Regions from separate parts of the Rhodoferax sp. ZS1R25 genome, predicted to be linked through region 1. Evidence: predicted binding sites of a transcription regulator. Region 1 holds the regulator's gene; the other holds the start of a gene.
The links. Region 1 encodes FNR, which switches genes on or off when oxygen is low (the NO sensors DNR and NnrR bind a similar motif). Its sites were predicted from a motif close to TTGATNNNNATCAA; they were not measured.
Positions count from the first base shown of each region.

Region 1 (11,927 bases):
AAGCTCTGCGTCGCCCGCCCGATCAGCCCCAGCTCGTCGTACAGCGCCGACTCGGCCAGGCCGCCGCCGTGGTTGGACAAATGGGTGCGGGCGTCCAGGCAGATCCACTCGCCCACGGGGCGGCGCAGGAGGTTGATGGTCAGGTCGGAGTTGACGAAGACATGGGTGGACAGATCGAGAATGGCGCTGATGCCGTTGCCCGAATCGGCCGCCACCGCCACGCGCTGGTACGGGCTAGGCTTTTGCCCCTGCACCAGCGGGTAGCTCAGGCGGAACCACACGGCACTGGGGCCTGCAAACATGCGGCCGGCCGCAATACGGCTCTCCACCAGATCCGGGTACCCCACTTCGCCCTGTGCAAACGGGAAGCGTTGCACTGGCGAATCTGCCGGCGTCTTGGGGGCCTTGGGCAGGGGATGGCCGGGCAGGCCTTGGGGGATGTCCACCGCGTCCTCGCGCTGGAACAAGGCGGTCGCGCGGATCAGTTCCTTGCCATCGGCCAGCGCCACCGCGGAGAAGTGCCCGGCGTTGCGGCCCACATAGTCTTCCTGCACGCGCACCTCAATGTCGGCAATCGGCACCGGGCGCAGCAGATTGGCTGTCAGCCGCGCCATGTGCAGCAGCCCGCGCGCCTGAGCCGCCGCTTCCAGCGCGTGGCTCACCAATGCAATAGGGGGGCCCGCATGTTGCTGCTGCGGATGCCAGGGCCCGCGCGTGAGCTGGCTGGCACGGAACACATGCGCGTCCAGTGGCGAAAAGGCGGCGGCAGGCGCACGCGCCGGCGTGGGTTCAACCGTATTTGGCATGTCAGTTACTCCTCTTTTGATAGCTGCTAGCGCATATTCCACGGGGGCTAGCGGCCTATTTTGTCTAAAACTACGCCTGCCACACCCCAAACCCCGCTGCGCGCAGGCTGATGCCCAGCTCCACCTCCATGTCACGCGCGGCCTCGTACTGCATGGGGTTATAGGCCTCGTACAGGTCAGGCAGCAGGCGCAGGCCAAATTTCAGCACATAGCTGTTCGACTGGATGCCGGCCTTGTGCTTGTCAAAGCGGATGTCTGGGTCCAGTCCGGTCATGCCCACGTAGACACAGGGCTTGCCGGTGAGGTAGCCGGGGTTGGCCCGCATGAACTTGGCAAGCTCCAACACTTTGCGGGACAACTCCACCACATAGACATGGTGATGCGCGCGCTTGGCCATAGCTGTCTCCTGCGCGTCTGGCGCGTGCTAGCGCCGCGACACCCCGTAGACACCGGGCAAAATCAGCGCGGCACCCACCAGGTGGTGCACCCCCAGCGGCTCGCCCAACACGCCCCAGGCAGCCACCGCGGCGTACAGCGGCCCCAGGTACAGCGTGACCGCCACGCGGCTGGCGCCCAGCACCTTTTGCGCGGCACCGTAAATCCAGTACGCGGCCAGCCCTGGGGCCAGCGCCGCAGCCAGAACCAGCCAGGTGGCCGCCCAGGACCAAGCCGGTGTCTCGGGCAACCCGGCCTCCCACACCGCACAGGGAATCAGCACCAGCACGCCGCCCGCGCAAATGGCCGCCAGCCGCGCGGTAGGCCCCAGCGGGCTGGGCCACAGCTTTTGCAGCAGCGCATAGGCCGCCCAAGCCACCATGGCCACCACGATCCACGCGTCGCCCACCACCCACTGCACCTGGCCCAGCGCCAGCCACTGGCCCTTGACCACCACGTGCACCACGCCGGCCAGCGCCACCACCACGCCCAGCACCTGCTGCGCGCGAAAGCGCTCGCCCAGCCACAGCACCGCGCCCACAGCAATCAGCACGGGCGATGCGGCGTAAATGAGGGAAATGTTCATGGCGCCCGTAGTGCGTGCGCCCAGGTAAACCCAGGCGCCGCACACCAGCATGCCGCAAAAGCCCAGCACCACGTACTGGTGCCACACGGCCAGAATGGCACGGCGTTGTGCCCACAGCTCCCGGCGCGCCACCGCCCCCAGCAGCACGCCAGCGACTGCCCAACGGCCCAGGGCCAGTGCATACGGCGCAATGGTGCCCGGTGCCCAACGCGCGACGATGAAGTTCACCGCCCACAGCGCCGGAATCAGCCACAGGCCCAGCAGGGCCCAGCGCTCCTGCTCAGGCCGCGACAAGCGCTTGGCCCCGGGCAATCGCCATCACGTCACGGGCCGGCAGGGTCTTGTAACGGTGGTCGCTCCACACCTGGCGCCACTTGCGCGCCCCCGGCAAGCCGTGGCGCAGGCCCAGCATGTGGCGGGCAATGCTGTACCACGAGGTGCCGTGTGCAGCCGCTTCGCGCTCCATGTACTCCACCATGGCCAATTCAATGCCATCCCGCGTCAGCTCTGCGCTAGCTGCTCCGAAAAACGTAGCATCCCACTCGGCCAGCCACCACGGGTTGTGGTAGGCCTCGCGGCCCAGCATCACGCCGTCTACGTGCTCCAGCTGCTCGGCTAGCTGGGCGCTGGTGGTCAGGCCGCCATTGATGGCGATGGTGAGGTGGGGAAAGTCTTGTTTGAGCTGGTGCACCAGCTCGTAGCGCAGTGGCGGTATCTCTCGGTTCTCCTTCGGAGAGAGTCCCTTGAGCCAGGCGTTGCGTGCGTGGGCAATGAACACGGTGCAGCCCGCGTCGGCCACCGTGCCCACAAAGTCGCGCACAAAGCCGTAGCCCTCTTCCTTGTCAATGCCAATGCGGTGCTTCACCGTCACGGGAATGTCCACCACGTCCACCATGGCCTTCACGCAATCGGCCACCAGCGAGGCCTCGTTCATCAGGCAGGCGCCAAAAGCCCCGCGCTGCACGCGCTCGGATGGGCAGCCACAGTTGATGTTGATCTCGTCATAGCCCCAGTCTTGCCCCAGCCGGGCGCACTGCGCCAGGTCGGCCGGCTCACTGCCGCCCAGTTGCAGGGCCACGGGGTGTTCCTCGGCATTGAAGCGCAGGTGACGCGGCACATCGCCATGGATCAGCGCGCCCGTGGTCACCATCTCGGTGTAAAGCAGCGCGTGGCGGCTTAGCAGGCGGTGGAAGTAGCGGCAATGGCGGTCGGTCCAATCCATCATGGGCGCCACAGACAGGCGCCAGGGATTGGGGGCAGCAGGAGAAACAGACATGGGCTGGATTATCCCAGCCCGGCCCCTCCCCTGCGGCGCGCAAGCCTTTAAAGCGAGGTCTGCACCCGGTTGCGGCCGTTTTGCTTGGCTTGGTAGAGCAGCTGGTCGGCCCGCTCCACCAGCACCACGGGCGAGGTGTTGGGGTCGGCCATCGCGCCACCCACGCTGACGGTGAGCGGGCGGTGCAAACCGGTCAGTGCCTGCACCGCCAGGCGAATGCGCTCGGCCACGGCACGCATGTCGGCAATCTGGGTGTCGGGCAGCACCACGCCAAACTCTTCACCACCGTAACGGGCCACATGGTCATAGGCGCGGGCCTGCGACTTGATCGCCGTGGCCACCGCCTGCAGGGCTACGTCACCGGCCTGGTGGCCGTATTGGTCGTTGTAAGCCTTGAAGTGGTCCACATCCACCATCAGCAGTCCCAGGCCCGAACGGGCACGCAGAGCGCGTGCGTACTCGTTGGCCAAAATGCGGTCGAACGCACGGCGGTTCTTCAGGTTGGTCAGTGCGTCGGTCAGGGTTTGCTTGGTCAGCTCGTGGTTTTCTTCCTCCAGCTGCTTCTCATGCTCTTCCAGCTCGTGCTGGCGTGCCAGCTGAGCGCGGGTCAGCATCTCCAGCTCGGCATTGGCGCGGCGCAGGGCCAGCAGCTGCACCACCTGGCGCGACAGCGCCTTGAGCGCGTTAGCCTGCGCCTCGGTCAGCTTGCGCGGCACGCGGTCGATCACGCACACCGTACCCAGAGCAGAACCCGAGGCCGTGACCAGCGGCGCACCCGCATAAAAGCGAATTTCCGGGCCACCGGTCACCAAGGGGTTGTCCACAAAGCGCGGGTCCTTCAGCGCGTCTGGCACTTCCATCAGTTGGCCAGGGTCGGTGATGGCGTGGGCACAAAAGGCAACACCGCGCGGTGTTTCCATGTCGTTGATACCGACACGGGCCTTGAACCACTGGCGGTCTTCGTCAATCAGGGAGATCAGCGCAATCGGGGTGTCGCAGATGAAAGCGGCCAGGCTGACGACATCGTCATAGGCCTGTTCGGCAGGCGTATCCAGGATCCCCAAGCCATGCAGCTCCAACAGCCGCAAGGTCTCTGTCACGTGGGCAGCACTGTCCATATCAGGCACCGTCCTTCGGTAGTGAGAGGCGCACAACTAAATCGTCACGCACCATGGAGCCTGATTGTGCACCAGTCCCATCCACAAAGCCCATGCCGAACTGGCCGCCAAAGCAGCCCCGGCCAGGCGCACGCCCCACTGCCCGTCCCCCAGCTGTCCGCCCCGCAAACGCAACCACAGCCAAGGCCCCAGCAGCATGGTCACCGAGGTACCCAGCGCAAACAACGCCATCACACCGGCGCCGGCCAGCACATCGCCCGCCAATGCGGCGACCAACAAGGCGGAATACAGCAGGCCACAGGGCAACAAGGCCCACGCCACGCCCAGAAACAGGGGGGCACCGCGGCCCCAGCGCAGGCCCAGGCTGCGGGTATGCCGCCACACTGCGCTGGCACCGGCCTGCAGCCACAGCGGCTGGCGCGCCTGCCAGAGTAGCAACAAGCCCAGCACCAGCGCCGCCACATGCACCATGGACCACACGGGGCGCAGCGCCGCACTCTGCACCGCCAGCCAGCCCAGCCCCTGCATGGACGCCGCGGCCAGCGCACCCAATGCGGCATAGCCCAGCACACGACCGACTTGAAAGCTGAGCAGCGCAGAGGTTTGGCGCGGGCCCGCCGCCTGCCCGATGCCTGCGCAGGCAGCACCACACATGGCCACGCAGTGGGGACCGCCCACCAGGCCCATCATCAGGGCGGTGAGCGCCAGAGAAGCTTGCATCGGGCGATGCTAAATGATCTTGGAAAACCGGGCGCGGGTGCGGTCGGTCTGCAGGTACTTGTCAAACACCATGGCCACGGCACGCACAAAAAACCAGCCTTGTGGGGTGACCTGGATACCGGCGTCATCCACCGTCACCAGTCCCTGTTCCACCAGCGCCTCCAGGGCCTTCATTTCCGCCGCAAAGTAGCTTTTGAACTCCACCAGATAGGCCAGGTTGATGGACTCGAACTGCAGCTGGCCCTGGCACATCAGCGCCATGATGACGGCGCGGCGTACCAGGTCATCGCGTGTAACGGCCAGGCCGCGCACCACGGGGAATCGGCCCTGGTCGAGGTAGTCGTAGTACTCGTCCAGCGTCTTGGCGTTTTGGCTGTAGGTGGCGCCAATGCGGCCAATGGCCGACACCCCCAGCGCGATCAGGTCGCAGTCGGGCTGGGTGCTGTAGCCCTGAAAGTTGCGGTGCAGCCGCCCCTGCCGCTTGGCCACGGCCAGGGCGTCGCCGGGTAGCGCAAAGTGGTCCATGCCCACATACACATAGCCCGCCCCCATGAAGGCCGCCAGCGAGCGCGACAGCATGGACACCTTGGACGCTGCACTGGGCAAGGCCACGGTGGCAATGCGCCGCTGCGGCTTGAAGCGCTCGGGCAAGTGTGCATAGGCATACAGCGCAATGCGGTCAGGTCGCAGCTGGTTCACCTGGGCCAGCGTGCGGTCAAACGACTCGGGGCTTTGCTGCGGCAGGCCGTAGATCAGATCGACATTGATGGACTCAAACCCTCGGGCTCGCGCGGCTTCCACCAGCGCAAACACCTGCTCGGCCGGTTGCACGCGGTGCACCGCCTTTTGCACGGCGGGGTCAAAGTCCTGCACACCAAAGCTCAGGCGGTTGAAGCCCAGCTCGGCCAGGGTGTCCAGGCGCTGCACATCGATGGTGCGGGGGTCCACCTCGATGGAATATTCGCCGCCGGGTACCAGGTTGAAATTGCGCCGCAACATGCCCATCAGTTCACGCAGTTCTGCGTCATTCAAAAATGTGGGGCTGCCACCGCCCAAATGCAGCTGGCTAACCGACTGCCCCCGCCCGATCAGCGCGGTATGCAGGTCCACCTCGCGGCTCAGGTAGCGCAGGTAGGGCGCGGCGCGGTCATGGTGTTTGGTGATGATCTTGTTGCAGGCGCAGTAGTAGCACAGCGACTCGCAGAACGGAATATGCACATACAAGGACAACGGCAGCGCCAGCGCGGCGGCGCCGCTGCGGCGTTGCGACAGCGCCTGGGCGTAGTCGTCGGCGGTAAACGCCTCGACAAAACGGTCTGCCGTGGGGTACGAGGTGTAACGCGGCCCGGACACGTCAAAGCGGGTCAACAATCCTTCAGATACAGAGGTGGGTTCGGCGACAGCGTTCATGAATGCTCCAGGCTACCGCACAGACTGTGACGGAAGACTCTCGCAAACTCCTTGACCTACATCAAGGAGCCGGCGCATGACCAGGAACATAATTGATCTGCATCAGGGGAACCACATGTTTGAGCCAACCGCAACCACCACTAAAGCAATCGAGGCGCACGCCACTATTGCCATTGCGCCCGCAATGCCCCTGACACCCCAAGCCATCAAGGTCGCCTGCTCCAACTGCAACCTGCGTGAACTGTGCATGCCCCTGGGCCTCAGCCCCAGCGAGCTGGACAAGATTGACGATGTGGTGGCCAGCCGCCGCAAGGTCAAGCGCGGGGACACCCTGTTTCGCAGCGGCGAACGCTTCACCAGCCTGTATGCCATCCGCACCGGTTTCTTCAAAACCTGCGTCGCTTCGGAAGACGGCCGTGACCAAGTCACGGGCTTCCAAATGGCCGGCGAGGTCATTGGGCTGGATGGCATCGTCAACGACCACCACACCTGCGATGCCGTGGCGCTGGAAGATGCCGAGGTCTGCGTCATGCCGTTTGACCGCATTGAAGAACTCTCCCGCGAAGTGAATGCGCTGCAGCGCCATGTGCACAAGATCATGAGCCGCGAGATCGTGCGCGAGAACGGGGTCATGTTGCTGCTGGGCAGCATGCGCGCCGAGGAGCGTTTGGCCGCGTTTTTGCTGAATCTGGTGCAGCGCCTGCACGCACGGGGCTTTTCGCAGTCAGAACTGGTGTTGCGCATGACGCGCGAAGAAATCGGCAGCTACCTGGGCCTGAAGCTGGAGACCGTGAGCCGCACGTTCTCCAAATTTGTAGACGACGGCATTGTGGAAGTGAAGCAGCGCCATGTGCGCATCGTCAACACCGATGCGCTCAAAGACATCGTGAACCCCAAGGTCTGCGGCTGAGCTTTATTCGTTGACCTCGGCGGCACTCAAGCCCAACAGTGCCGTGAGGCTGCTGGACACGGCGGTCACGGCCCAAAACACAAAGAACGACAGGGTATAGACCCCCTTGCGGGGCAGCTCTAGCGGCAGCCCCAACCACTGCAGGTCCTGCGGGTCCACCAGTGCAAACACCACAAGCTCCAGCACACAGGCCATCAAGAAGGCCGGCCACACGATGGCCATCCATTTGCCGCGCATAAGACTCCTTTGACGCAAACCGCTCAGGGTGCTTTGGGCACGGGCGCGGACTCAACCACACCGGTTGCCGCATGGTTGCGGGCCTGCATGGCAGGCGCCAGGCTCTGCGGTGCATCCGCCAGCGTGCGGTTGATCTCCACGCCGTTTTGGTAGTAGTTTTCATCCACCAGTGGGTCGGACCCTACGGCGGCGAGGTAGAAGGTGAAGAAGCTGGCGATGACCACGGTCAGCGGCCCCGAGACCACCAGCCATACGTGGCCAAATTGCCACCAGGGGCGTGGATCTACGGCTGTGGAATCGGACATAAAAATCTCCTCAACGGGGAACAATGAACACGGATTTTTCGGCAACCTGGGCGCCGCCCTGCTCTGCGGTCACCATGAAATGGATGGGGTGCGAACCCGCCGCAGTGCCCTCGTAGGGCAGCTGCACGCGCACGGCCACCCAGCGCGACTGCGTGGCCTCTATTTCTATGGCAGGCTCGGACGCCACGGCCAGCCCGGGCAAACCCTCCACCGCAATCTGGAAGCGTTGCGGGGTTTCGGTCGCGTTCATCACCTGCAGGCGGAACACGTTTTCAATACGGCCACCCGCGACAATGCGAGCGAGTGCACCGCGGTCGCGCTCCACATCCACCTTGAAGGCGGGCCGCAGGTACAGGCTGACCAGCATGGCCAACACCACCGCGCCCAGAACGCCGGCATAAACCAGCACCCGGGGGCGCAGCACGTGGCGCAGGGTTTGGGCCGGGGTCCACTGCTGGCTCACGGCGTTTTGGGTGGAGTACTTCACCAGCCCACGGGCATAGCCCATCTTGTCCATTACCGTGTCGCACACATCGGCGCAGGCACCGCAGCCTATGCACTCATATTGCAGGCCATCTCGGATATCGATGCCCGTGGGGCACACCTGCACGCACAGGCTGCAGTTCACGCAGGCGCCCAGGTTCAGCGCCGCTGGGTCGGCTTTCCGGGAGCGCGCGCCGCGCGGCTCACCCCACGCCTCGTCGTAGGTGACCACCAGGGTGTCGTTGTCGAACATCGCGCTCTGAAAGCGCGCATAGGGGCACATGTATTTGCAGACTTGCTCCCGCAAAAAGCCTGCATTGCCGTAGGTGGCAAAGCCATAAAACAGCACCCAAAAAATTTCCCAGGGCCCCAGGCCCCAGGCCAGCACTTCACGCGACAGCGTATGGATGGGCGTGAAGTAGCCCACAAAGGTAAACCCCGTCCACAGCGCTACGGCAATCCACAAGCCCTGTTTGGCGGTCTTGCGCACGACCTTGTCAGCCGTCCAGGGGCCTGCATCACGGCGCATGCGGGCTGAGCGGTCGCCTTCGGTCAGTTTCTCCAGCCACAGAAATATTTCGGTATAGACCGTTTGCGGGCAGGCGTAGCCGCACCACAGGCGGCCCGCCACCGCGGTGAACAAAAACAGCCCCAGCGCAGAGATGACCAGCAGACCTGTGAGGTACACAAAGTCTTGCGGGTACAGCACCAGGTTGAAGATGAAGAAGCGCCGCGCGCCCAGGTCAAACAACACCGCCTGGCGCTGGCCCCACTCCAGCCACGGTAGGCCGTAAAACACCAGTTGGGTCAGGAACACACAGGCCCAGCGCCAGCGCGAGAAAAAACCGGTCACGCTGCGCGGGTAGATCTTCTTGTGCGCCTCGTACAGGGCCACCATCTCCGCGTCGGCCCCTTCGGGCGGCGCAATCGGCCCCTTGTCAGGCGACACGGCGATGGGGATCACCTTGTTGTGCGGGGCCTGGGCAGAAGTGGTCAAACGGATTCCTGAAGACAGGCCCTACTTGGCCACCGCACCATTGGACAAGCCCCATACATACGAGGCAAGCACCTGGATTTGCGCGGGCGTGAGCTTGTCCGCCTGGGCCGGCATCTGGTTCATCTTGCCGTTGTTGACCATGGCGATGATGGCGTTCTCGCCGTAGCCATGCAGCCAGATGTCGTCGCTGAGGTTGGGAGCACCCAGGGCCTGGTTGCCCTTGCCGTCCATGCCGTGGCAGGCCGCACACGCCGTGAACTTGGACTTGCCCAGCGCGGCGCGCACCGAGTCGTGCGGGCTGCCGGACAGGCTCAACACATAGTTGGCCACATTCTTCACATCATCGGGTGTGCCCACCGCAGCGGCCATCGGTGGCATTTGGCCCACACGGCCCAGGGTTATGGTTTCCATGATCTTTTCGGGTGTGCCGCCGTGCAGCCAGTCAGCGTCGGTGAGGTTGGGGAATCCCTTGGAGCCGTGCGCATCCGAGCCGTGGCACTGGGAGCAGTTGTTCATGAACAGCCGTTCGCCAATCGCATGGGCTTGGGGGTCTTTGGCAATGTCTTCGGGCTTCATGGCCGCAAACTTGGCGTACAGGGGCGCCACCGCCTCGTTGCCCTTGTCCACCTCGGTCTGGTACTGGCCCGCCTGGGTCCAGCCCAGCTTGCCTGCATAGGTACCCAGGCCCGGGTAGAGCGCCAAGTACACCAAGGCAAACACAATGGTGATGATGAACAGCCACACCCACCAGCGGGGCAGCGGGTTGTTCATCTCGCGCAGGTCACCATCCCACACGTGGCCGGTGGTGTTGTCGTGTGCAGTCATGGCGCGGGCTTTGCCGCTGAACCACAACAGCAATAGGCAGGCCACGATGCCAATCACCGTGATGGCCGCCACATAGACGGACCAGAAGTCGTTGGTAAAGTCACTCATCTTGATTCCTTGTTCGGGTCAGTCCTGCTCGAAAGGCAGGTTGGCAGCTTCGTCAAAGTCCGCGGATCGCTTGCGCGACCAGGCCCACCAGACGATGCCAATGAACACGACAAAACTGACCACCGTGGTCACCGAGCGCAGGGTATTGATATCCATGGTGTGCTCCCGGTGGCTTATTTGAGGGCCAGGCCCAGAACCTGCAGGAAGGCAATGGTCGCTTCCAACTCGGTCTTGCCCTTGACGTCTGCGCTGGCCTTGGCAATCTCTTCGTCCGTATAGGGCACACCCACCTTGCGCAGGGCTGCCATGTGGCTGGGCAGGCTGTCTGCATCGACCAGCGTTTTCTCCAGCCACGGGTAGGCGGGCATGTTGGACTCGGGTACCAGGTCCCGCGGATTGGTCAGGTGGATGCGGTGCCATTCGTCGCTGTACTTGCCGCCCACGCGGGCCAGGTCTGGCCCGGTGCGCTTGCTGCCCCACTGGAAGGGGTGGTCATACACCGACTCGCCCGCCACCGAGTAGTGCCCGTAGCGCAGGGTCTCGGCGCGGAAGGGGCGAATCATCTGCGAGTGGCAGTTGTAGCAGCCTTCACGCGTGTAGATGTCGCGCCCGGCCAGCTGCAGCGCGGTGTAGGGCTTAATGCCCTTGATGGGCTCGGTGGTGGATTTCTGGAAAAACAAGGGCACGATTTCCACCATGCCGCCCACCAGCAGCACCAGCAGGATCAGCACAATCATCAGAAAGTTGTTGGTCTCCACCTTCTCATGCGAGAGACCGGATTGGGGTGTGGGAGTTGTCATGGGATTAGCCTCTCAAGCGTGTGCGACGGCTGCAGGAATGTTGACGGCCACAGCGCGCCCTGCCGTCGCGGTCTTCAGCGTGTTCCACAGCATGATCAGCATGCCGCCCAGGTACAGCAGCCCGCCCAGCAGGCGCAGCACATAGAAGGGATAGGTGGCTTTCACCGATTCCACAAAGGTGTAGGTCAGCGTGCCATCGGGGTTGATCGCGCGCCACATCAGGCCCTGCATCACACCGGCAATCCACATCGCGGCGATGTAAATCACGATGCCGATGGTGGCAGTCCAGAAGTGCAATTCAATCGCCTTGACGCTGTACATCTGCTTCTGGCCGAACAGGCGCGGAATCAGGTAGTACATGGAACCCATGGTCACCAGGCCCACCCAACCCAGGGCGCCCGAGTGCACGTGGCCGATGGTCCAGTCGGTGTAGTGACTCAGCGCGTTTACGGTCTTGATGGACATCATCGGGCCCTCGAACGTGGACATGCCGTAGAAGGACAGGGACACGATCAGGAAACGCAGGATGGGGTCGTCCCGCAGCTTGTGCCAGGCACCGCTGAGCGTCATGATGCCGTTGATCATGCCGCCCCAACTGGGCGCCAGCAGGATCAGCGAGAACACCATGCCCACCGACTGGGTCCAGTCCGGCAGCGCTGTGTAGTGCAGGTGGTGGGGGCCCGCCCACATGTAGGTGAAGATCAGTGCCCAGAAGTGGACGATGGACAGGCGGTAGCTGTACACCGGGCGCTCGGCCTGCTTGGGGATGAAGTAATACATCATGCCCAGGAAGCCTGCGGTCAGGAAGAAGCCCACCGCGTTGTGGCCGTACCACCACTGCACCATGGCGTCCTGCACACCGGCATAGGCCGAGTAGCTCTTCATCCAGCCCGCGGGAATAGCCGCACTGT
Region 1 is NZ_JBWMAZ010000002.1:771,332-783,258, forward strand. Features, by position in the region: gene AC097R_RS14425 (thioesterase family protein) at 1-806, opposite strand, end outside; gene AC097R_RS14430 (hypothetical protein) at 877-1,203, opposite strand; gene AC097R_RS14435 (DMT family transporter) at 1,231-2,121, opposite strand; gene dusA (tRNA dihydrouridine(20/20a) synthase DusA) at 2,108-3,103, opposite strand; gene AC097R_RS14445 (GGDEF domain-containing protein) at 3,151-4,221, opposite strand; gene AC097R_RS14450 (sulfite exporter TauE/SafE family protein) at 4,258-4,941, opposite strand; gene hemN (oxygen-independent coproporphyrinogen III oxidase) at 4,951-6,351, opposite strand; gene fnr (fumarate/nitrate reduction transcriptional regulator Fnr) at 6,542-7,261, shown strand; gene AC097R_RS14465 (hypothetical protein) at 7,265-7,498, opposite strand; gene AC097R_RS14470 (FixH family protein) at 7,522-7,803, opposite strand; gene ccoG (cytochrome c oxidase accessory protein CcoG) at 7,814-9,283, opposite strand; gene ccoP (cytochrome-c oxidase, cbb3-type subunit III) at 9,305-10,216, opposite strand; gene AC097R_RS14485 (cbb3-type cytochrome oxidase subunit 3) at 10,235-10,372, opposite strand; gene ccoO (cytochrome-c oxidase, cbb3-type subunit II) at 10,390-11,016, opposite strand; gene ccoN (cytochrome-c oxidase, cbb3-type subunit I) at 11,029-11,927, opposite strand, start outside.

Region 2 (11,927 bases), on a different contig from region 1:
CTTGCTGGCCAGCATGCCCAGGATGCGGTCGGAGTCGCGCACGCTGGACACTTCGGGGTTGGTCACCACCAGGGCCTCATCGGCAAAATGCATGGCCATCAGCGCACCGGTTTCAATGCCAGCGGGCGAATCGCAGACGATGAACTCAAAGTCCATCGCGCCCAGGTCTTTCAGTACTTTTTCGACGCCGTCTTGGGTGAGCGCGTCCTTGTCGCGGGTTTGCGAGGCGGCCAACACGTAGAGGTTGTCGCACTGCTTGTCCTTGATGAGGGCCTGGTTCAGGTTGGCCTCACCCTGGATCACGTTGATCAGGTCGTAGACCACGCGGCGTTCGCAACCCATGATCAGGTCCAGGTTGCGCAGGCCCACGTCAAAGTCGATCACGGCCGTCTTGTGACCACGCAGGGCCAGACCGGTTGCGAAGCTGGCACTGGTCGTCGTCTTGCCCACACCACCTTTGCCGGAGGTAACCACAATGATTCTTGCCATGGGTGAAATGTCTTTCGAAATAAAAAATATCAGTCGATTCAGGCCTTGAGCGGCTCTATGAGCAGCTTTTCCTGGCCATCGGTACTCAGTCGCACTTGGGCGGCCTTGCCCTGCACATCCTTGGGCAAGGGATTTTCGCTGGTGCGGTAGACACCGGCGATGGAAATCAATTCTGGCTCCAGACAGAGCGAAAAAATGCGTGCGTTGGTGTTGCCACGCGCACCGGCCATGGCCTTGCCACGAAGAGGTGCATAGACATGGATGTTGCCATCGGCCACCACCTCAGCACCCTGGTTGACCATGGCCAGCACGACCAGATCGGCATTGCGCGCATAGACCTTTTGGCCGGAGCGCAAGGGCTTGTCGATCACCATGGTGGCGGGGCCGGGCACTTCGCGCACCACCTCTTTGACCACTTCCTGCACCACGGTTTTAGCGGGTGTGGGAGCTTCCGCCGTCTTGCTGCGCACGATTTCTGGTGGCGCTTCCACCAGGCCCACGGCCAGTGCCGCGGCCATCCATTGCGGGCTGGCGCCCCGTACCGCTACGGGCACCAGGTTGCAGGTGCGCAGCACCTTGAGCAGCGGCACCATGTCCTGCACTGGCGTATCCACCGGCAGATGCGAAAAATCGATGACCAACGCGTCGTGGTCAAAAAAGTCTGCGCTGTCGCTTTCACTGCCGAATTGCGTCGTCAGTTCTTCGGCCAAGAGCGTCCAGTCGGTGGTTTTGAGCAGCAAGGCCACCAGCGGGAGCTGGGCGCTTTTGATTTCAAAACTTGCAGGGCTGTGGCCTGGGGCAGAACCCGCAGAAGAAACTGGCATGGAGGAAATGTGCAAAGGGCGGTTGTGTGAAGCGGGCAAATCTTACTTGATGGATGGTCCCAAACACGGACTTGGCGATGGCTTCTTTGCAGATGTACACATCTTTTTTTATTGCTTCAAAAAAGTGGAACAACGAAGGGAAGTTATGCGCTTTGCTATTTACTTAAGTTACTTATTTAAAGATAGTAGTAGTAGATAAGGGAAGCCCTTCGGTGTGGACAAGCCTCTTTTATTGAACAGAATCAAAGACTTAGACAAGCTTAACCCTTGTGGGTGACTGTGCTTTGGTTTTGCTTCGTGAAATGGGATAACTTTGGGTTTTGGCATCCGCCTGTGGATAACTACTGGCTTATGCGAAATCTATGCACAGGTTTATTCTTTGACACGGTGGGGGTGGAGACAGGTAGAGTTCAGCCCCATGAAACTTGTTGTCCGTATTTTGGGTGTGTCGCTGATCGCGATGCTGGTGTTTGGGTTCGCGGGCGTCATTGCCACCTGGGCACCAGACCGGTCGGTGGCGCAATTGTCCGCCCGGTGGGCGCAGGCGCCGTCACAGTTTGTGTCGGTAGCCGGCATGCAGGTGCACTTGCGTGACGAAGGGCCGCGCAATGACCCCAACCCCATTGTGTTGCTGCATGGTACGGCGGCCAGCCTCCACACCTGGGATGGGTGGGCACAGAACCTCACGGCCACGCGGCGCGTGATCCGCTTTGATTTGCCGGCCTTTGGTTTGACCGGCCCGCACCCACAGAATGACTATTCGATGGCTGCCTATGTGCAGTTTGTGCAGCAGGTGCTGGACAGCCTGGGTCTGCAGCACGTGGTGCTGGGCGGCAATTCCCTAGGTGGGCAGATTGCCTGGGAGTTTGCTGTGGCCCAACCTCAGCGCGTAACGCAGCTGATCTTGGTAGATGCAGGCGGTTATCCCATGCAATCGGAATCGGTGCCTTTGGGGTTTCGGCTGGCACGCGCTCCTGTCGTAGGCAGACTCATGGAATACACGCTGCCACGCGGTGTGATCCAAAGCAGCGTACGCAATGTCTATGGCGACCCTAGCAAGGTGACGCCAGAGTTGGTGGACCGCTATTACGAGCTGACCCTGCGGGCGGGCAACCGCACGGCACTGGTTCAGCGCTTTGGGCAAATGCGCTGGGACCATGTGGAACACATTAAAACGCTGAAGTTGCCCACCTTGATCCTTTGGGGCGCGCAGGACAGGCTGATTCCATTGGACAATGGCAGGCACTTTGCAGCAGATATTGCGGGTGCGCGGCTGGTGGTGTTTGAGCCACTGGGGCATGTGCCCCAGGAAGAGGATGCCCAAAGCACTGTGCGCGCAGTCAAAGAGTTCCTGAAAATTACCTGAAACGGTGTTTATGGCCGATAAAAAAGCATTTGAAATTGCCCGGGAAACGCTCAAGCAACTGACTGCCCGCAAGCTCACGCCCACGCCAGCCAACTACTTGGCGCTCTACAACGAAATTGCGGGTATCCCGCATGTGCCGCACTTCCCTGCCGACATGCTGCGGGACATTTCACAGGGACTGCCGGCCAAGACACCGGGCCAGCAAAAGCAGAAAGGCCTGTTGGACTATGCGATTGACCGGCTGAACTGGGACGGTGTGAAGTCGGCACTCATTGCCTATGGCGGCTTTGTTCCGATGAATGGAGCCGATGCTGCGGCAGCGCCCGTTTCCAATGGGGTTGTGAATGCTGTTCCCTCGGCACCGAGCGCCATTTCTGCCGAATTTCTGGGCCAGATGGGGCGCTTGATTGAATATGCCTTGCCTGCCCTGGGTTCGGACGATGCTCGCTTCAACGAACAGACCGACAACCTGCTCAAGGCCATGCGCCAACCCGGCGCCGATGTGGCTGCCGTGAAGCTGATGCTGGTGAACTACAGCCACCGTCTCTCGTTTGCCGCGGAAGACCAGGCCGAGATTCGGGTGACGTTGCTGAAGCTCTTGCACCTGGTGTTTGAAAACGTCGCCGAGCTCAGCCTGGACGAGCAATGGCTCAAGGGCCAGATGGACGCACTGATGGAAGCCGCCACGCCGCCGTTGACGCTACGCCGCCTAGATGACGTGGAACGCCGCTTAAAAGACGTTATTTTTAAACAAAAAGACGCTAAACAGCGTGCCCTGCAAACGCAGGAAGAAATGCGCACCATGGTGGCGACCTTTATTGACCGCCTGTCCCAGATGAGCCAGTCCACGGGGACCTTTCAACAGAAGCTGGAAGAAAGTGCCCGTTTGATCGAACAAGCCAAGACCTTGGCCGACATTGCGCCTGTCTTGAAAGAGGTGGTCAGCACAACCCGCAACATGGCGCATGAGAGCCAAGCCTCGCGTGAAGAGTTGGAAGTGTTGCGCGGGCGCGCTGTGCAGTCAGAAGGAGAGCTGGTCCGGCTGCACCAGGAACTGGACCGTGTCAGCTCGCAGGCACGGCACGACCCGTTGACGGGTGCCCTGAACCGCAAGGGTTTGGACGAGGCCTTGAACCGCGAGGTGTCCCATGTACGCCGCAAGGAATTGCCGCTCAGCGTGGCTTTGCTGGATATCGACAACTTCAAAAAGCTCAACGACACCCTGGGCCATGCCACGGGCGATGCCGCGCTGAGCCATTTGGCGGCGGTGGCACGCGAATGCATGCGCCCCCAAGACACACTGGCCCGCTACGGTGGTGAAGAGTTTGTGATTCTGCTGCCCGATACCCCGCTGGACAAGGGCATTGAAGCCATGACCCGCTTGCAGCGTGAACTCACCAAGCGCTTTTTTCTGGCCGGTACCGAGAAGCTGTTGATCACCTTCAGTGCCGGTGTGGCGCAGCTGGCGGCGGACGAAGAACCTGGGAACGCGATACGCCGTGCGGACCAGGCCATGTACCTGGCCAAGCGCGCAGGCAAAAACCGGGTGCTGGGCGCCTAGGGCGCGGTGGCGTAACCAAGGGGTTGTGATGGGCTATTTGCTGCTGGGTTTGCTGGTGTTTTTGGGTGTGCACTCGGTGCGCATGGTGTCAGACACATGGCGCACGCAGGCACTGGCCCGTTGGGGCGAGGGCGCTTACAAAGGCGTGTATTCGCTGTTGGCTGCCACAGGCCTGGCGCTTATCGTGTGGGGGTTTGGCGTGGCACGCGAGACCCCGGTGGTGCTGTGGACCCCACCCACGGGCATGCGGCATCTGGCTGCCTTGCTCACGCTGCTGGCCTTTGTCTTGTTGGCCGCGGCCTATGTGCCGGGCAATGCCATCAAGGCGCGTTTTCACCACCCCATGGTGCTCGCAGTCAAAAGCTGGGCCCTGGCGCATTTGCTGGCCAATGGCAACCTGGCCCACGTCGTGTTGTTTGGTGCCTTCCTGCTGTGGGCCGTGGCCAATTTCATTGCTTGCCGCCGGCGTGACCGGGCCTTGGGCACAGCGTATCCGGCAGGTACTGCATGGGGCACGGGTATCACCGTGGCGGTGGGTGTGGCAGCCTGGGCGCTGTTCGCCTTTGTGCTGCATGGTCTGCTGATCGGCATTCGTCCCCTGGGCTGACCCGCTGCGCGGTTCTAGCGGGTCAGCACCCACTGGATGATGAACTTGGCGGCAAAGCCCACCATGCCAAAGGCTAGCCCCAAAAACAGCACAAACGTGCCGAATTTGCCCGCCTTGGATTCCCACGCCAGCTGCCCAATGATGAATAGCATGTAGAGCATGAAGCCGCCCACCCCAAAGGTGAGGCCAAAGCTGGCTATTTGCTCTTCGGTAAAGCCAAACATCAGCGTGGTCCGGGGCGGACATAGGGAGCGGAGTAGCCTTCTCTGGCAGGCAAGGCAGAGGCGTCTACCAGCTCGCGGTAGGCATGCCAGCTGGCGTGGCCCAGCATGGGTATCACCGGAATCAAACCCAGCAGCAACGACCCCAAGCCCAGCAACGTGAACCCCATGATGAGCGCCGCCCACAGGGCCATGGGTACGGGGTTGGCCAGGATGGTCCGCCAGCTGGTCAGCACTGCCTGCATCAATGTGACACGGCGGTCCAGCAGCAGGGGCATGGAGACCACGCTGGAGGCAAACAGGGGTGCTGCCAGCACGCCACCCAGCGCCAGCCACAGCTCAAACAGCCAGCTGTCGGGCGCCAGCACAACGTGGCGCACAAACTCCAGGGGGGTGTTCACCGGCATGGGGGCCAGCAGGGTGATGAGTGCGGCAGAGGTGAGCACCCAGCCGGTGGCGGCGATGGCCAGCAGGGCACCAAACTGCACCATGCACCAGTAGTCGTTGCCCCATTTGTTGAAATGGCTGTGTTGCCAGTTCAGCCAGGTCTTGGCCACCACCCGCCAGTCGGCGGTTTCCTTGCGCTCCAGCGCGCGGCTCAGGGCGTACAGGCTGGTCGCGAGTACAGGCGCCACCACCAGAAAGCCCGATAGCGCACCAGCCAGCAGCCAGAAGCGGTGGTGTGCCACCGCCACGATGGCGGCTCCAAACGCCGCCAGCACGAAGCCGTGCGCAAAGCTCACCCAACCCGCGCGCAGCATGTCGTGCCAAGCCAGCCCCAACCACGCCAAGGGGCGCATCAGGGTGATGGTGCGGATGGGTGGGGGTAAAAATGGAGTGGTCATGGTGCTAAGCCCATGCTACCCAGTCTAGGCCGACAGCAGCCCCTAAATTTTGATGGAGATCAAGGGCCCACCGCATAATAAAAAGCTAACCCTTTGAGGACTGCTTATGCCCCGCCCCGTTCTGGATGAATCCCACATCCACCCCGCCATCCGTGAACGCATTGCCGGGCACCACCAGGACATTGTTCAAGAAGTACAGGCCGCAGTCGCCGCGCATGCGGTGGTGGTGGTTGGCATGGGGTTGAACCCTATGCCCAAGAAGGCGCGTGCGGCGCTGGACGCCGCGGGCGTGGCCTACACCTACCTGGAATACGGCAACTACCTCAACACCTGGCGCCGCCGCACGGCGCTGAAACTGTGGACCGGCTGGCCCACGTTTCCCATGGTGTTCGTCAAGGGCACGCTGGTGGGTGGTGCCACCGACGTGCAGGCCCTGATTGCCAGCGGCGAGCTCAAGACGCTGCTGGCCTGAGTTTATTTGCGCTCGCCACCCCGGTGGCCACCCATGCGGGCGTGTTCTTCGTCAAACAGTTTTTTCTGCTCGGGGCTTAGCACGGCGTAGAACGTCTTGGTCGCTTCGTCGCGCTTGTCCATCTGTGCTTGCATGTCGGCCATGTGCTGGGTGCGCAGCGCGCGGACTTTGTCCAAGCGCTCCGGCGTGCTCAGCTTGTCCAGCTCGGCGCGGTCAGGGCGTTGCTTGGCGTCACGGGCAGGCGGCTTCATGGCGGCAGTGAAGGTGGTCCAGGCGCCTTCCTGGGCGGCGGTAATCTTCAGTTTGGTTTTGAGTTCTGCCACGCGCTTGGCATGCATTGCTTCCATCTTGGCGGGGTCCATGCGCTGGTGGTGTTCCATGCGGGGCTTGCCTTCGGCCGCAGCATCGGGGGCGGGCTTTTGCGCCATCACGGAAAAACCTGCACCTGCCAACAGACTGGCCACGACAAGAGATTTGAAAACGGGTTTCATGGAGTATTCCTTTGGTCATCTACCTGCAGCGGGTATCGCATCAGGTTGAAAGCAAGTGTGCGAGGCCTGTGTATCCGTCCCATTGCGCCGCCATGTGGGTTTGTAAAGTTGCGTGAAAATGCAGGGTCTATAGAAATGGGTCAAAAGTGTTCAAAAACATGATGGTGTACCGCCTGGTGTCGGCATGGTCGACAACGCAGGCGCAGTTGGAAGAGGCGCTGGATGGCGCGCGGTTTGTGGAATGTGGCGCCAGCCAGGAGAAATCGGTGGGCTGGACCGAACCCCGGGGTCAGGCCCACGGCCCCTTGGTGGAGATCGTGGGCGGCCAGTGGCTGCTCAAGCTCATGATCGAGGTCAAAAGCGTGCCCGGCTCGGTGGTCAAGCGCAAGGTGCAGGAACAGCTGCAACAGATTGAGGCCACCACCGGCCGCAAGCCCGGCAAGAAAGAGGCGCGTGAGATCCGTGACGATGCCCGCCTGGCCCTGTTGCCCATGGCGTTTACCAAGCAGTCCAGCGTGCAGGTGTGGATAGACCCCAAGGCCGGGCGTTTGGTGCTGGACGCAGGCAGCCAGGCCAAGGCCGACGAAGTCATGACAGCGCTGATCAAGGCGGTGGATGGCTTGGCCGTGCAACTGATCAACACCCAGCTGGCGCCGGCCACGGCCATGGCGCATTGGCTGGGCACGCAAGAGGCGCCCCCGGACTTCAGTGTGGATCGCGAATGCGAACTCAAGGCTGCGGACGAATCCAAGGCCGTGGTGCGCTACACGCGCCATGCGCTGGACACGGATGAGGTGGCCCAGCACATTGCACTGGGCAAGATGCCCACGCGCCTGGCCATGACCTGGAACGACCGTGTGTCGTTTGTGCTGACCGAGGCCTTGCAGCTCAAAAAAATTGCGTTTCTGGACACCGTGTTTGAAGAAGCCGCCAAGGCCGCGGGGGATGGCAAGGACGACAACTTTGATGCCGACGTGGCCATTGCCACGGGTGAGCTGGTACAGCTGATCCCGGATCTGCTGGAGGCGCTGGGCGGCGAAGTGGCCCTGGGTGAAAGCCCTGTTACGAGCGCAGTCACAGCGGCGTAACGGCTTTCCCGCTAAGCTGGCCTCTTTTTTGGGAGGCTAGCCCATGCAACGCAAAACCGCGCAGGACTTTGACCAGGAACTGCTGATTCTGTTTGATGCCTATGTGCACGGCACCGTGGACCGCCGGGGGTTTCTGGAGCGCGCCCAGAAGTTTGCGGTGGGTGGCGTGACGGCCGCAGGGCTGCTGGCGGCGCTGAGCCCCAACTTTGCGGCCGCCCAAGTGGTGCCCAAAGATGATGCGCGCATCAGCACGCGCACCGTAGACATTCCTTCACCTGCCGGCTACGGCAGCATCAAGGGCTATCTGGCGCGTCCTGCGCAAACTGCGGGCAAGCTGCCCACCATTCTGGTGGTGCATGAAAACCGCGGACTCAACCCCCACATCGAGGACATTGCCCGCCGCCTGGCGCTGGCGGGCTACTTGGTGTTGGCGCCCGATGCGCTGACACCCTTGGGCGGCTACCCCGGCGATGAAGACAAGGCTCGCGAGCTGTTCCCCAAGCTGGACCAGACCAAGACGCAGGAAGACTTTGTGGCGGCGTCCCGGTATTTGCTGACGCATGCCGAGGGCACGGGCAAGCTGGGTGCGGTGGGCTTTTGCTACGGTGGGGGCATGGCCCACATCCTGTCGGTGCGCCTGCCGGAGCTGGCAGCTGCCGTGCCGTTTTATGGCAACCTGCCGGCCCCCGCAGATGCGGCCAAAGTGAAGGCGCCGCTATTGGCGCACTTTGCCGCGGTGGACGAGCGCATCAACGCGGCCTGGCCCGTATACGAAGCAGCATTGAAGGCCGCGGGTGTGCGCTATACGGCCTATCAGTACGCGGGCACGCAGCACGGGTTCAACAACGACACCACACCGCGCTTTGATGCGGCCGCCGCGCAATTGGCGTGGGACCGCACCCTGGCCTTTTTTGCCCAGACCCTGCGCGGCTGACGCGTTGCGCCGGGCTTAGTCGTCGTAGCGGTCACGGTCGTGGCCATGACCATGGTGGCGGTGGTGCTTGTCCCAACCGCGGTGGTCGTGGTGGCCAAAGTCATGGCGGTAGTCGTCGCGGCGGTAGCTGGCTTGTTCGTAGTGTCCGCCACGGTCATAGCCACGCGCCTGGTACTGGCGCTGGGTCACGCTGCGGCCTACGCCAGCGCCCGCAGCACCGCCTAAACCGGCACCCACCACTGCACCACTGCGCCCGCCTACCGATTGCCCCACCGCGGCACCCGCAGCACCGCCCACGGCGCTGCCAATCACCGCACCATTGCGGCCTGATCCATGCGTCGTCACTGCGGCACCGGCGGCACCGCCCAGCGCGCCACCGACCACGGCACCGCTTTTGCCACCCACGGACTGACCCAGTACCGCGCCAGCTGCAGCACCGACGCCACCACCCAATAGTGGGGTCCAGTCGTTCGCATGGGCCGTGTGTACCAGGGCCAGCAGCCCCAGGGCGGCTGTGCCCGCACGCAGCGTGCGGACCAGGCCGGTAGAAAACCGTGTGGAATGGGAAGAAGCGTGCTTCATACGGTGAAAGGGGCCAGAGCCCGTACCGCCAGAGGTGGCGGCTTATGCGCTTTCAACGCCGTGCGCGCTGGGGCGATGACCCGGATTACAAGGCCTTACACCTGCTGCAGCTTGTTACGACTGCCCAGTGCCATCAATTCGGGGGCCAGGTTGTACCAAGGCACGTCAAACCCGTTCTCGGGGTTGGGGCTGGTGGGCAAGGCCAGCGCGTGGCGGGTGCCGGCCAGCACGCTGTCGATGACCGGAATGTGCACATGGGGTTGGATCAGCGCGGCCAGCCCTGCCAGCCCAGCACCGCCAAGCACGATGGACTGGGCATTCCATTGCGTGGCGGCCTCCTGGCAGGCCTTGGTCAGCAGGGCCACTGCAGCTTGCGGGTCGCTGGCCAGTTCGGCGCCGCTGGGTGCCACGGTGTGGATGCCGGCCAGTGCGGGTGCGTGACCCAGTGCGTAAGCCAGGCGCTCCAGCATGGGCTTCCAGCGCTCACCGCCGGTCACGACGGCGAAGCGACCGATTGCCGCGGCCTCTGCAAACGCGGCTTCGGCCAGCCCGGTGACGGGTGCGGCACTGCCTTGGCGCAAGGCCAGCAGGCCGGGGTCGCCAAAGCAGCCAATCAGGATGGCATTGGGCGCCTGCGGGCTGTCTTGCAACGCTGCGGCCCAGCGGTCCAGCAGCGCGTGGCTGGCAACGGCGTAACTGGCCTCGCAGGCAATGTAGGGGGCGCCAAAGCGCGCTGTCACGGTCTTCACCTGCACCTGCGGGCCAGCGGCGGCCTGCGCATGGGTTTGCAGCAGCGCGCTGACGCTGTGCGAGGTGTTGGGGTTGATGACCAGCAGCTGGCGCATGGGGCGCTCAGGAGCCCGTGGGCGCACCACCAAACAGCGACGCCAGGTCGGGTGCCACTTCCTCGGCGGCGGTGAACTGCAGCTGGGTCTCCAGCTGCGCCAGGTGATCGCGCATCAGGCGTGCGGCCTCACGCGGGTCGCGCAGGCGAATGGCGTCCAGCAGCGCGCGGTGTTCGTCGCAGCCGCAGGAGGTGGCTTCCACCCGCGCCTGCGTGTGGTTGTTGCTGTAGGTCATGAGGATCAGCGAGGTGCGCGACACCAGCTCCCGCAGGATGCGGCCCAGCGTCTGGTGGTCCGACGCATTGGCAATGTGCAGATGAAAATCACCCGAGAGGCGGATGGCGCGGCGCATGTCGCCGGCGGCGCGTGCGGCTTCCTCATCGTTGATGCACTGGGTCAGTACGGCAATGTCGTCAGCCGTGGCGCTGGCGATGAAGCATTCGATCAGCGTGGGCTCAATCATGCGGCGCACTTCAAACACCTCGCGCGCCTCTTTCTCGGTGGGCTGGGCGACGGTGGCGCCGCGGTTGGGCGTGAGCGTGACGATCTGCTCGTTCGCCAGGCGCACCAGCACGGGCCGCACACGGGTGCGTGACACGCCGAAGGCACTGGCCAGTTTTTCCTCAATGAGCTTGGTGCCTGGGGGCAGGCGGTGGTCCAGGATGGTGGCCACCATGCGCTCGTAAATCTCGTTTTCTGTCAGTGCGACAAAATCAGTCATGCAGTCCGCCGGTTGGCTGGTTTTCTCGCCAGCAGTTTGGACAGGCCCACGGCCAGCCCCATCACCAGAAACGATACCACCATGGTCACGGTGCCCAGCGCATAGATGGAGGGCGTGGTCACCGTGGTGGTGAGGCCTTGCAGTTCCAGCGGGAGCGTGTTCACATCACCAATGGCCTGCGAGGTGCGGGCAATCTCATCCCAGCTCAGCGTGAAGCCGAACATACCAATACCCACCACAGAGGGCGCAATCAGCGGCAGCACCACGTGGCGAAAGCCTTGCCAGGGCGTGGCACCCAGATCACGCGCGGCTTCTTCGTACGCGGGGTTGAAGCGGTTGAAGATGGCAAACATGATGAGCAGGCCAAAGGGCAGCGTCCATGTCAGGTGGGCGCCCAGGGCGGAGGTGTAAATGCCCAGGGCGGTGCCGTAGTTCTCCAGCACGCCGTCCATGCCAAAGGCTTCCATCACTTTCTTGATGCTGCCATCGAGCAAGCGGAACTCCAGCCCAATGCCCAGCGACACGATGATGGACGGCATGATGAGGCTGGCCACCACCGTGAAGAACAGCAGGTGACCACCGCGCAGCTTCTTGCGAAACGCCAGGCCCGCCAGCACCGAGAACACGATGGTGAAGGCCATGACGGTGAGGCCCAGGCCCAGCGAGCGGTAGAGTGCAGCGCCAATGTCCACCACGCCCAGGCCCTCGGCGAGTTTGTGGAACCAGTGCAGCGAGAGGCCGCGCATGGGGAAGGTCAGGCCGCCCTCGGGACCCTGAAAACTCAGCACCACAATGACCAGCATGGGCCCGTAGAGGAACAGCACGTAGGCCGCAAAGAACAGGGCCAAGAACCAGAAAGCGGCGGAGCGGTTTTCTTTGTG
Region 2 is NZ_JBWMAZ010000001.1:375,888-387,814, reverse strand. Features, by position in the region: gene minD (septum site-determining protein MinD) at 1-489, opposite strand, end outside; gene minC (septum site-determining protein MinC) at 528-1,313, opposite strand; gene AC097R_RS01810 (alpha/beta fold hydrolase) at 1,732-2,679, shown strand; gene AC097R_RS01805 (GGDEF domain-containing protein) at 2,690-4,240, shown strand; gene AC097R_RS01800 (NnrU family protein) at 4,269-4,847, shown strand; gene AC097R_RS01795 (DUF2788 domain-containing protein) at 4,862-5,071, opposite strand; gene AC097R_RS01790 (DUF2189 domain-containing protein) at 5,071-5,913, opposite strand; gene AC097R_RS01785 (glutaredoxin) at 6,020-6,385, shown strand; gene AC097R_RS01780 (Spy/CpxP family protein refolding chaperone) at 6,388-6,876, opposite strand; gene AC097R_RS01775 (recombination-associated protein RdgC) at 7,023-7,964, shown strand; gene AC097R_RS01770 (dienelactone hydrolase family protein) at 8,008-8,898, shown strand; gene AC097R_RS01765 (glycine zipper domain-containing protein) at 8,914-9,480, opposite strand; gene AC097R_RS01760 (aspartate/glutamate racemase family protein) at 9,576-10,325, opposite strand; gene AC097R_RS01755 (GntR family transcriptional regulator) at 10,333-11,046, opposite strand; gene AC097R_RS01750 (ABC transporter permease) at 11,043-11,927, opposite strand, start outside.
Region 2: the regulator FNR is predicted to act here: its motif matches at 5,963-5,976, upstream of AC097R_RS01790 (DUF2189 domain-containing protein).